DNA from 3 places in the Brevibacillus ginsengisoli genome. Region 1 is predicted to be linked to each of the others. Evidence: riboswitches for the same ligand, from Rfam matches in the RefSeq annotation. Region 1 holds a riboswitch; each other region holds the start of a gene.
What was found. Region 1 has a riboswitch for S-adenosylmethionine ahead of ACQCN2_RS20325 (pyridoxal phosphate-dependent aminotransferase). Riboswitches for the same ligand answer to the same signal wherever they lie in the genome.
Positions count from the first base shown of each region.

Region 1 (4,198 bases):
ATTGCCATCAACCGTGAAGATCAGTCCCGACAAGTGAAAATCACAGCAGATTTGAACGGACGAGATCTTAACGCCGTGATGAAGGAAATCAAGACAAAACTGGATCAATTAAACCTTCCAGACGGCTATCTGCTGAAGTACGGCGGACAAAGCAAAGACATGGTCGAATCCTTCACGAGTCTAGGTGTTGCCATTCTGTTGGCGATTATTCTGGTTTATATGGTAATGGCGTCGCAGTTTGAATCCTTCTTTAGTCCGTTTATTATCATGTTTGCCTTGCCACCGACACTTCCAGGTGTCCTGATTGGTCTAGCGGTAACGGGAACTACCCTGAGTGTATCAGTTCTAATCGGGTATATCCTTCTGGTCGGTCTGGTTATGAACAACTCGATCGTATTGATTGACTACGTGAATCAGTTGCGGAAAAAAGGTCATGATGCCAAAGAAGCCATTCTGATGGCAGGTCCTATCCGTTTGCGTCCGATTCTGATGACTACGCTCACGACCATTTTATCCATTGGTCCGCTTGCGTTTGCGACCGGATCAGGTACTGAATTCCAGAAGCCAATGGGTGTAACAGTTATCTTCGGCTTGAGCTTATCTACATTGGTTACGCTGATTCTGGTCCCCATTGTGTATTCCTGGTTCAATGATTTAGGGATCAAGCGTCGAGCCAAAAAGGAGAAAAGAAGAGAGAAGAAGATGTTGAAAAAGCAGCAAAAGAATATGCCTACCCTGGAATCCTAGGCGTCTTAAGTAAACGGAGGGAGAGTATAAAAGTGAAAAAACAACACTTCATACTGGCGTTATCGACGGTACTTCTCTTAACTGCCTGCTCGCAAAAAGCACCAGAGGCAACGACCACAGCTGTAGAAAGAATTACCCCAGTACAAGTTGAGCTTGTGAAAAATGGTTCGGTTTCCTTGGATGCAGGACTGACTGCCAAGCTTGCACCTAGTCAGGAAGTGAATATCAGCCCGAAAGTAACTGGGAAGATTACTTCATTGCCAGTCAAATTAGGTCAATATGTAGGAAAAGGTGCGGTGTTATTCCATTTGGATGAAGCCGACCTGGAAAATGGCGTACGACAAGCAGAAGCTGCCCTGCAGGTTGCCCAAGCTGGCCTAAGACAATCTGGCAGCAACTCAAATAGTGGGCTCGAACAAGCGAAAAATGGATTGAAGCAGTCCGAGCAAGCCTTAAAAGATGCCCAAGTGAACCAGCAGCGCATGCAGAATTTGTTTAATCAAGGAGCGGTTTCTTCACAACAAATGGAACAAGCCAATTCACAGTTGACGAATGCCCAAACCGCTTATGACAATGCGAAGATGAGCTTGTCGACGGCACAACAGATGGGCGGTGTGCAAGTATCCGAGGCATCTGTGAAGCAGGCTGCGGTTAGTTTGCAAAACGCCAGAACACAATTGGCCAATGCAGTCGTTACTGCTCCTTTCAGCGGATATATCTCCAGTGTAAACGGAGAGGTTGGACAATTTGCTTCCCCGCAAGCACCTGTGATCACGCTCGTGAATACAAATCCACTTGTTGTTAAGGCGAATATATCCGAAAACGATATAACCAAGGTCAAGGTTGGCACAGGTGTAAAAGTGGAAGTAAGCGCGTTGGCAAAGGTGCTGGATGCCAAAGTAACTGCTGTGAGCCCGGTGATGGATCCGCAATTGAAAGCTTATCCGACTGAAATCTCCATCCCGAATCCTTCCAACGAATTAAAGTCCGATATGGTCGTGAATGTGAAGTTTAACTTCGATTCGACTGGGCAAAAGAAAGTACCATTGGTTTCCCGCAAAGCAATTTTTGAACGGGAAGGCAAATCTTATGTGTATGTGATTGAGAACAACGTAGCCAAACAGGTGGAAGTAACCGTCGGACAAGGAAGCAGCGATGAAGTTGAGATCCTTACCGGTGTGAAAGAAGGGGCTACCGTTGTTGTCAAAGGCCAGACATTGTTAAAAGACGGCGGTAAGGTAAAAATCCAGAAACAAGAATAAAGAATAAAGAATAAAGCAGTAAGCCTCCTTGACAACAAGTCACTCGGCTCGCTAGTATAAACATACAAAATGAATAGGAAAACTCACTTATCCAGAGAGGCGGAGGGACTGGCCCGATGAAGCCCGGCAGCGGATGTTGTACGCGATTCCATCAATCGTGAACACATCTGTGCCAATTCCAGCAGGAGCAATTCCTGGGAGATAAGGCGTGAATAACAGACACGTACCCCCTTCTCCGCTGAAGGGGGTTTTTATTTTTTATTAAATTGGAAAGTTTAATTGCTTTACAGTGGTAAAGTAATTAAACTTATCCATTCGCGCAAGCCTATCAAGAAAAGATTTCGTCCGCTTGCAGCCTCCTTGGAAGTGAAGCTTAGCGAAGGAAAGGAGAAAGGGAAAAGAGTCGCCACCCAACCCCGTAGGGGCGCGAAGCGTTTGGCGACTCCCTTTCGGATTGAGAGAGCGGACTTTCCAACTTCATTGCGAACTTCCACAGAGCGAAAAGGGACGAAGTCTTTTCTTAGTCGAACGGCTCAGGAAAGGAAAGAGGTACATGCGAATTCAACCTGCACACATTATGGAACAATTACCGACCCAATTTTTCTCCACATTAGTAGCCAAGGTCAATAAGCAGTTGGCCAAGGGCTACGACATCATTAACCTGGGTCAAGGGAATCCAGATTTGCCGACTCCACCCCATATAGTCGAAGAATTGCAAAGGCAGGTAGCCGACCCGCTCCATCACAAGTATCCGCCGTTTCAAGGGCGCATCGAATTAAAGCAAGCCATTGCTCACTGGTATAAACAGGAGTTTGACGTTGATCTTGATCCAGAAGAGGAAGTGGCGATCCTGTTCGGCAGCAAAACAGGACTGGTTGAGATTTGTCAGGTGCTCTTAAATCCGGGAGACGTTGCGCTGGTTCCTGATCCGGGCTATCCTGACTACTGGTCTGGCGTAGCGATTGCCCAAGCTCGAATGGCGATGATGCCTCTTCGTAAGGAAAACAACTTCCTGCCTGACTATAGCAAGCTGTCGCAAGAAGACGTGAATAAGGCGAAGCTGATGTTTCTTAACTATCCTAACAATCCGACTGCGGTCAATGCGCCGATTGAATTTTTTGAAGAAACCATACAATTCGCGCGTAAGAATGAAATTGTCGTCTGCCATGATTTTGCCTACGGAGCCATCAGTTTTGATGGCAAGAAACCCGTCAGTTTCCTGCAAGCCCCCGGCGCCAAAGAGGTGGGGGTTGAATTCTACACCTTGTCCAAAACCTACAACATGGCCGGCTGGAGGGTAGGAGCGATGGTGGGCAATAAAGAACTGGTGCGTCTCATTAACCTTATTCAGGACCATTATTTTGTCAGCTTGTTTGGAGCCGTTCAAATGGCTGCTGTTCGCGCTTTAACTGACTCGCAGGCTTGTGTACGTGATCTGGTGGCCGTATATGAAAGCCGACGTAACGCGCTGTTTGGAGGATTGCAGGAGATTGGCTGGCAAGCCGCTCCATCCCAAGGTTCATTCTTCGCCTGGCTGCCAGTTCCGAATGGACTTGGTTCCATTGAGTTTGCCGATCTTCTCTTGGAACAAGCGCACGTAGTTGTAGCGCCGGGAGTGGGCTTTGGCCCAACGGGTGAAGGATATGTTCGAGTCGCCTTGTTATCTCCAGAAGAGAGACTGCGTGAAGCAGCAAAGCGAATTGCCAGGCTGGGATTGTTCACAACCGAACAATTGTGAAAAATCAGGAAGTTTTCATTGAAATTGGAAATAGCCACAGATAAAATAATAAGAGAAAAATAAAGGGAAGGGGGATAGCGGAATGAGAATGAGCTGGATCAATCCGAAACATTTTCATTTCTATTTCCTTTCCCTTTTCGGTTGAAACACTAGAGCGAGATGCTTTAGTGTTTTTATTTTTTGGGGCGATAATGGAGGGATAGGATGAGGTACAAACGCGTTCTGATTAAACTAAGCGGTGGTGCTGTGGCCGGTGCGCATGAATTCGGATTTGACCCGGAGCGATTGGAGCACATTGCCAATGAGATTATGACGGTGGTGGGTTTGGGTGTTGAGGTCTGTCTCGTGATTGGCGGCGGCAATATTTTTCGCGGCAATATGGGAGAGAGCTGGGGAATTGAACGGGCGGAGGCAGATAACATCGGAACCTTGGCGACGGTAATCAACAGCC
Region 1 is NZ_JBNJQR010000011.1:86,219-90,416, reverse strand. It holds gene ACQCN2_RS20335 (efflux RND transporter permease subunit) at 1-747, shown strand, start outside; gene ACQCN2_RS20330 (efflux RND transporter periplasmic adaptor subunit) at 774-2,009, shown strand; SAM riboswitch class I at 2,094-2,217, shown strand; gene ACQCN2_RS20325 (pyridoxal phosphate-dependent aminotransferase) at 2,563-3,747, shown strand; gene pyrH (UMP kinase) at 3,952-4,198, shown strand, end outside.

Region 2 (4,198 bases), on a different contig from region 1:
GGGTTAATGGTGGCCCAATGGGGAGAGAGTGGGGAATGGATGTTTTACATTCCGCTAGTGTTTTACAATGTTCTTCCGATGTATGTTGTGATCTTTTTATTTAGCGTGTTAAAACCTGTGAACACAAATAAGTTCTCCGTTATTTATGGCAAAAAGATGTAAGCGGTTACAACATAAATTACATAACATTTGTTATGTAAACTGATTCGACACATAAAAATGGACACCTCGCAAAAGAGGGTCCATTTTTATGTGTCAGGGAAATCCAGTATTGGGGACAGCGCATTCTGACTATGCTACGCAGAGAAGTTATTTGGACATGGCATCGTTTCATATTATAATTTCAGGGAGAGGGACACAAGAAAGATTCACTTGGGTCAAGAAAATCGAAAAATGACAACAGAGATAAGCCATGAGACAAAGGATGAAGTAATAATGAATCAAGCAGCTGTTCGCAAGGAAGGCAACTTAACCATTTATGAGCTTGTGAATCATCAGACGAAATCTTCTTTTCAAGTTGTTCCAGAACGCGGGGGGATCGTCATTAGCCTTAAGCTTCTGGGAGATGAACTATTATTTCTGAACGAGGAAACGCTTCATAATCCAGATTCCAATATTCGCGGGGGAATCCCGATTCTTTTCCCAATTTGCGGGCAACTTGAACACGGAGAATATGAACTTCACGGCCAGACTTTCCCAATGAAGAATCATGGGGTAGCACGAAATCACCCGTGGCAAGTGCTCCAAATACAAGAGGAAAATGAGCTCTCAATCACACTCGGTATGAGGAGTAATGAAGAGACCAAACGATCTTTCCCTTTTGATTTTGAATTGATTTTCCGTTACGAGCTGCAGGATCATGCGCTCATTATCCATCAGGAATATTGGAATCACTCAGAAATCCCGATGCCTATGTACAGCGGTTTTCATCCTTATTTTGCGACAGACCACAAAACGATTCACATCAAAACCGATGCAACCCAGTATCTTGATTACAATGACGGGGGGATTAAGGGGTATGAGGGCTCCTTTAATTTAAGCGAGCGGAGTGAATCTGTCGTTCTGCTTGACACACAAGAGCCGCAAGTCAGCTTTGCTCTTCCAGAAATCAATCGCAACGTCATGATCACGTACGACAAGCTTTTCCGTTATATGGTGATCTGGACAGAGCTTGGATCCCCGTTCATGTGTGTAGAACCTTGGATGGCCAAAACAAATGAGATGAATCTCAAAAAAGAACTGCTATATGTCCAGCCCAAAGAAGCGTTACGAACGCGCATCACTATATCAGTCGATCAATAAACGATGTTCACAATTTCCAGTAAGGAAGACGCAAGATTCCATTGCATAAATCCAAGTTTTATAGTAGGATTAATTTAACAAAATATTCTTATCAAGAGAGGCGAAGGGACTGGCCCGATGATGCCCAGCAACCACTACGTAGTAGAAGGTGCTAATTCCAGCAGGACATTTTGTTCTGGCAGATAAGAGTGAGGTAGGTGAAACTTCTTCTTATCGGAGAAGTTTTTTTGTTTTTCCTGCTTCATGAGTCATACGATGGAAGGAAATACTCATACGCCAGAAACTGAGCCAATCTTCTGAAGTTTGGCAAGACTGACATGAATACATGAAAAAAGAAAAGAGGAATGAAGCATGGCTGAAATCAGAATCCGTAACACCAATGAACGAATCAGTGGTAAAGAAAATGTTCTCGCTTTTCTGGAAAAACACGGGATTTTGTTTGAACAGTGGGACACCAGTAAGCTCCCCACAGAACTAAAGGATAAATTTACCCTATCCGATGAGGAGAAACAACAAATTCTTGCGACCTACGATTCAGAGATTCGCGATTTGGCTGAACGTAGAGGCTATTTGATCTGGGATGTCATCTCTTTGTCAGATGCGACACCGAACCTTGAGGAATTACTGAAAAAATTTGAGGCCATTCACACTCACACAGAAGACGAGATTCGTGCGATCGTGTCAGGCCGGGGGATTTTCATTATCAAAGGACCTGAAGAAGTAGGGTATTTCGATGTTGAATTGGAGGCGGGCGACGTTATCTCCGTGCCTGAACATAATCCGCATTTCTTTACCCTGATGGAGAATCGCCAAGTGGTGGCGGTCCGTCTGTTTATTGAAAAAGATGGCTGGGTAGCACAACCGTACGAAGATCCAAACTTTCAAAAAGCATAAGTTAACTCCATCTAGCAAAATAAACTGATAAAAGAAGAGTGCCTCCGAACCGGGGCACTCTCTCTTATTCTTCAGGTTCATCATAATGCCGAATGTGTTGAATAGTGGTGGGCAATTCTTGTAAAGCCGTTCGTAAAAATGACGGATAAAGCGGGAGATGCTCCAATTCTTCAAGCGGAAACCACCGGAAGATCAGCTGGACATCGTGTTCTATTCCTGTAAACTCCTCTTGCATATTCCTAGGAAGAGAATTGTCTTGTATGGATAACAGATAATACATAGCCAGTTCATGATAAGGTAGGTTCTCATGGCTAAAAAAGTTTTCCACCAGCCATAGCAATCGTTCAACGGAAACCGTTACACCAAGTTCTTCTTGGAATTCACGCTGGATCGTGATCTCAGACGGTTCCATAACTTCGCCTCTGCCTCCTGGAAGAGCCCAGAAATCATCGTGTATATTGCGATGCAGCAATACATGACCTTGGTGGAGGACAACTCCCACGATGCGATTATGAAAAATACCTTGAGTTCCTTGGATGCGAATCATTTCCCTCATATTATTCCTCCCTCTAATGAATAAACAGACTGTATAAATTCTATATTTTCACAAATAGTGAAATCTGTACAGCCCCAGAGAAGCTTTATTACACATAAATGCTTGAAAATTATGAATAGTTAAAGGAGAATGAAAATACAAATCTAATCTATATAAAATGGATGATTTTTAATTTCCTGGAGTGATTGAATGAAGTACAACTATGAAATCATTGAATATCAGTCTGGTCTTCCCATTAATATATTTGTGCATCGTGTTCATGAGGTAGAATTGCATTGGCATAATGAAATTGAAGTCATTTTTGTTCTAAAAGGTTCACTCAGTATCATGGTTGGACCAAACCATTACTTGTTAAAAGAAAAGGACCTTATTTTAATTAATCGGAATGAAGTACACAGCACATATAAAACAGGGGAAGACAATATTTTATTGGCCTTCCAAATCAATCCGAAGTTTTCTCATTCCTATTATCCTGATCTCGGTAAATTGACTTTTGACGTTAAATCCTTCCTTTTCGACGAAATGCATCAAGAAAGATTTGATAAGATCAGACACTATCTAGCACAATTGATGTGGGTAATGAATAAAAAAGGCGAGGGATACCTGTTTCAACTGGTAATCATCGTCAACTCCTTGCTCCTTCACTTAATCAAGTATTTTAACCCAATCATTGTAGATGATGTAAAGGTGAAAAATCATAAGAAAAATCTGGAACGTCTTGATCGAATCATTAAATATGTAGATGAAAATTACGCACAAAAAATCTCCTTGCAGCAAATATCCAATCAAGAGTATTTAAGTGTTTATTACTTGTCTCATTTTTTTAAAGATCATGTAGGGGTACCCTTTCAGGAGTATGTGATCCAGAAACGATTGGAGACATCGGTTGATCTTCTGTTACATAGTGACCAAACCATTACTGATATCGCAGCTAGTTGTGGGTTTTCCGATATCAAGCTATTTTATAAACACTTCAAAAAGAAATATAAGTGCAAGCCACTCGAATATAAACAACAGATCAGGTTAAGGGAGTCTAACGTAAACGGTGATAATCTCTCTCATAAAGGATATTTGGATATCGAGCATACCGCTATTTTTGAAAATTTGTTCGCCTACCAGCAGCTTGATAATAAAACGATACAGGAATCCGTGCCACCGGAAGAAAGATTTCATGTAATCCGAGCAGATCAGGAAGGCACATCTTTTCCACACTACTGGAGAAAGCTGGCCACCTTTGGCAGGGCGATTGAAGGATTAAGGGAGGATTGGCGTAGGCAACTGAGAGAAATGCAGAAGGAGATCGGTTTTGAGTATATTCGATTTCATGGGATATTTAACGATGAAATGATGCTCTGTAATCGCAATACTCTAGGGGAGATCATATACAACTGGACATACGTCGATCAACTATTCGATTTCTTGCTGGAAATCGGAATCAAGCCATTT
Region 2 is NZ_JBNJQR010000002.1:519,519-523,716, reverse strand. It holds gene ACQCN2_RS06025 (hypothetical protein) at 1-162, shown strand, start outside; gene ACQCN2_RS06020 (aldose epimerase family protein) at 436-1,302, shown strand; SAM riboswitch class I at 1,388-1,491, shown strand; gene ACQCN2_RS06015 (1,2-dihydroxy-3-keto-5-methylthiopentene dioxygenase) at 1,654-2,196, shown strand; gene ACQCN2_RS06010 (NUDIX hydrolase) at 2,261-2,752, opposite strand; gene ACQCN2_RS06005 (GH39 family glycosyl hydrolase) at 2,942-4,198, shown strand, end outside.
Region 2: another riboswitch for S-adenosylmethionine. It lies ahead of ACQCN2_RS06015 (1,2-dihydroxy-3-keto-5-methylthiopentene dioxygenase); the one in region 1 lies ahead of ACQCN2_RS20325 (pyridoxal phosphate-dependent aminotransferase).

Region 3 (4,198 bases), on a different contig from region 1:
ATTGCCTTGATAAAAGCACGGGCTCCATCGGTAGCTCCGCCAGGATGACCGTGAATTCCGCCTCCCGCATTGACTACCTGATCCAATCCGAAGTCAGCATATAATTGGCTAACGAGTCCCGGATGAATGCCCGCAGATGGAACAGGGAAGGAAGGCTTCAGTCGAGTATCCGCACTTGTCAGATGAGCGGCGAGCGTAATCGCTTCGTCTTTATCCAGCGCCACGTTGCCATACGGAGAAGGGAAAAGAACCAGATCAGCCCCAGCCAGCCGCATCAGCTTGCCGAGCAACAGCGGCGTAGCGATTCCGTAATCAGGAGATGGATAGAAGGCTCCCGCTAACGCTGGATGCGCCATAATCGGCACAGTGATGTCAGGATCAGCGGCAAGGCGATGCAACACATCGAAGCCATAGCTCAACACATTAAATAGCAGGCATTGGGCTCCCGCATCAACTGCCCGCTTCGCTTTTTCCAACAATTCGTGAGTCGGGCCGGTAAGGTTAGCGCTGTAAAGCACATGTTTGCCTGTTTCCTGCTCCACCTCGTGGGAAATCTGACGAAAGGCTTTGATTCGCTCAAGGAAAGGCGCTTGGTCATCCGCGAAGAAAATCTCGTCGTCTTTTACCAAATCAAGACCGCCAAGAGCCTGCGCCCGGAATTGGGTCTTGAGATCCTCGAATGGCATGCCGAGACAGGACTTGAAAATACTCATGCACAGCGGACGATCGTGAACATCGACAAGATTGCGAATGCCTTCAATCCCGAACTTCGGACCAGGGAATCCTTCGGTGAAAGAGTCTGGGAATTGGATATCCAACAGTTTGATCTTGCCGTCCATGGATAATTTGCCGAACACACCGGTCAAGAGGGAAGGAATATCCTTGGTAAAGTTGCGCGTCGGATAACTGATGGTGATCGTTCCGCGTATGTCCCCATTATCAAGCTGTTCGATTGGATGAACGGAATGGACTTCACCAAGGTACGGACGGAGGGCCTCCTGTTTCGCGGCAGGCAAGTCTGTCCAAGAACCAACGGTCATTCCGACGGCAATGGCCTGCGCTTTTTTCTCCAGATCCTTGGCTTGGGTCAAATAAGTTACGAGTATCGTATCTTGGCTCACGAGATTGCCTCCTCGACAAAAAATGGTTGACCTTAACAAAAAAGCCCCCTTCAACGAGAAGGAGGCGTCATATGCGACATGCTTCTTCTCTCATCTCTCAAAAACCAATAAACGGGTTTTTGCAGGATTTAGCACCGTTACGCGCAAGTTTGTACGTGCACGCCGGTTGCCGGGCATCATCGGGCCAGTCCCTCTGCCTTCTCACAATAAGAGTTGTGTCAGAAAATATTGAATTGAACCGCTCTTTTCACACGGTAATCAAATCATAAGATGAGTTTTAGCCCCCTGTCAACTATGAGTTTGGTATCGAGTAAGGGGAAAAAAGGTTCAGGGAGTTGTCCGCACATACACGAAAAAATAGGTGTTGACAATTTGCGGGATCGCTGTGTATGATTCATCGTAATCGCAAATCGAATAGTTTGAAAAATGGATTTCCTTATCCAGAGACGGTGGAGGGACTGGCCCGATGATACCCAGCAACCGACACATTGCTTACTAGAGTTCGACTCGTAAGAATGTGCACGGTGCTAATTCCTGCAGAAAAACATTCTGGTAGATAAGGGGGAACGACAACGTTGACGACGTATGCACAGGACCTCTTTTCTTTGGAAAAGAGGTCTTTTTTCGTACCGCTATCAAAAACATGGTGTGAACAAGTATGGGCAGAGCATAAGTATTTAGTAATGTTGACATCGTATTGTGACTACAAAGAAATCGCGCAAGCCTTTAAGGATCAGATTCAACTCTCCAAGCAGCAAGCAAGCCGTGACTGGACGGCATTCGCCGATTGGCTGTGCAATCGTTTGGAAGAAGTTAAACAGCGCCCCGTTGAAGAGGAAAATGCCCGCAATGCTTTGACACATGCAATCGGTCATTTGCGCGGCAGGCTTTCGGAAGAAGAAGCAGGTTCCTGGCATCTTTTGCTCAGTGATGATTGGAAGAGGGCGTGGAAAACGTTGTTTCTTCTAGCGATGGAACGCGGAGATGAATACCTGAAGGAATCCCGCCTTTTTTCACCCGACTGCCCGGTGGCGAATATATGGGTAAGAGTACGGGGGAAGGATTGGTTTATCCATAAGTCGCAAGCGGATTGGGTCATTCTTACTGCTGAGCAGGTTGTCCAAGAAGTGGCGGATTGCAAGGTGAGCAAGCTGGTGGAGTATCGTTTAATGGCTCAGTTGGAAGAGCTGACGAATCCGTTGGAAATATACGAGAAGTGCAAGAATTAAAAGGGCTGAAGAAGGGGGAAGATTCTGATGGCATATCGTCCATTATCGGAGCAGGATGCGGTTGAGTATGTGCGTCAATTGCCTGGGCTTTTCGAAGCGGATGCGAGGCTGACTAGTTCAGAAATCGGCGACGGCAACTTAAATCTGGTGTTTCATATCCGGGATGAAGAACATCTTAAAAGCGTGATCGTCAAGCAAGCTTTGCCTTACGCTCGGGTAGTAGGGGAATCGTGGCCGTTAACATTGGATCGGGCGCGGATCGAGAGTGATGCCTTGCACATTCAAGGGAAACTGGTCCCAGACCTGGTGCCGCAGGTTTATCATTTTGATAAGGAATTGGCGCTTACCGTCATGGAGGACTTGAGTGATCATATCATTATGCGCAAGGGCTTGATCAGCGGGGAGCGTTATCCGCAGTTCGCCAAGCATATTGGGCGTTTCCTGGCCGAGACCCTGTTCTTTACTTCTGATTTGGGGATCCATCCGTACGAGAAAAAGGCGTTGGTTTCCAAATTCATCAATCCTGAGCTTTGTAAAATAACCGAAGATTTAGTATTTACAGATCCTTATGAAAAATGCGATACAAACAATTTCAACCCATTGATTCAACGAGATGTGGAGACGATCTGGGCCAACGGATTGTTGAAACGTGAGATAGCCAAATTGAAATTTGGGTTTTTAACTCGCGCGGAGGCTTTATTGCATGGGGATTTGCACACAGGCAGTATCTTCGTAACCGCGACAAGCACCAAAGTCATCGACCCGGAATTCGCTTACTACGGTCCAATTGGCTTTGATATCGGGCAAGTGATCGCGAACCTGTTGCTCAACTATGCTGGACAGCAAGGCTTGCAAAAGACTGAAGAGGATCTTCAAGCGTATCGCCACTATCTGTTGGAGACGGTTGAGAACGTGTGGCAGGAGTTTGCTTACAACTTCGTGCAACTCTGGCATAAACAGGCCAAAGAGCGGAGTGCCCGTGTGGAGGATTTCTGGCAGGAATATCTGGCCCAAGTTCTCCAGGATGCCGTAGGTTACGCAGGCTGCGAAGTTCTCCGCCGCGTGATTGGTTTGGCGGGTGTCGCCGACCTGAATACCATTGAGAATCAGGAAGTACGCGCGAATGCCGAGCGTCTGGCGCTTGAGATTGGGAAAACGCTGGTTTTACAGCGGACGTCTGTGAAAGCAGCTACGGATATTAGCGAAATCGTCAGCAATCTGACTACAGAGTCACATCAGGAGGAAGCGGTATGACAACGTCAACAAGACTAACCCCTGTTCGCTGGGCAGACGATCATCTGGAACTACTGGATCAAACCAGACTTCCGCTCGAAACGATTTATCTGCAACTAACCGAGGTTGAACAGGTGTGGGAATCGATTCGACATTTGCAAGTGCGCGGGGCACCGGCGATCGGGATGACCGCAGCGTATGGTTTATACTTGGGAATCCGTCATTCGAAAACGGATAGCTTCGAGGGGTTCTGGGAGGAGCTGAATCAGCAAGCGGATTATCTGGCCACTTCCAGGCCAACAGCCATCAATCTGGTATGGGCGTTGGAACGCTTGAAAACCAAGGTACAGGACAACGCGGGCCTGACCATCCCACAGATCAAACAAATCATCCTCGACGAAGCAATCGCCATCCAGGCGGAGGATGAGCGGGTATGCAAACAAATCGGCGAGAATTTACTGACGTTGTTGCAGGATGGAATGGGAATCTTGACACACTGCAATCCGGGAGCGCTTGCCACTGCCGCATACGGTACGGCGACTGCGCCACTCTATCTGGCGAAGGAGCGAGGCTGGGATTTACAGGTGTATGCGGATGAGACTCGCCCCGTACTGC
Region 3 is NZ_JBNJQR010000005.1:308,478-312,675, forward strand. It holds gene ACQCN2_RS12780 (2,3-diketo-5-methylthiopentyl-1-phosphate enolase) at 1-1,121, opposite strand, end outside; SAM riboswitch class I at 1,209-1,334, opposite strand; SAM riboswitch class I at 1,555-1,684, shown strand; gene ACQCN2_RS12785 (DUF1722 domain-containing protein) at 1,697-2,350, shown strand; gene mtnK (S-methyl-5-thioribose kinase) at 2,378-3,604, shown strand; gene mtnA (S-methyl-5-thioribose-1-phosphate isomerase) at 3,601-4,198, shown strand, end outside.
Region 3: another riboswitch for S-adenosylmethionine. It lies ahead of ACQCN2_RS12785 (DUF1722 domain-containing protein); the one in region 1 lies ahead of ACQCN2_RS20325 (pyridoxal phosphate-dependent aminotransferase).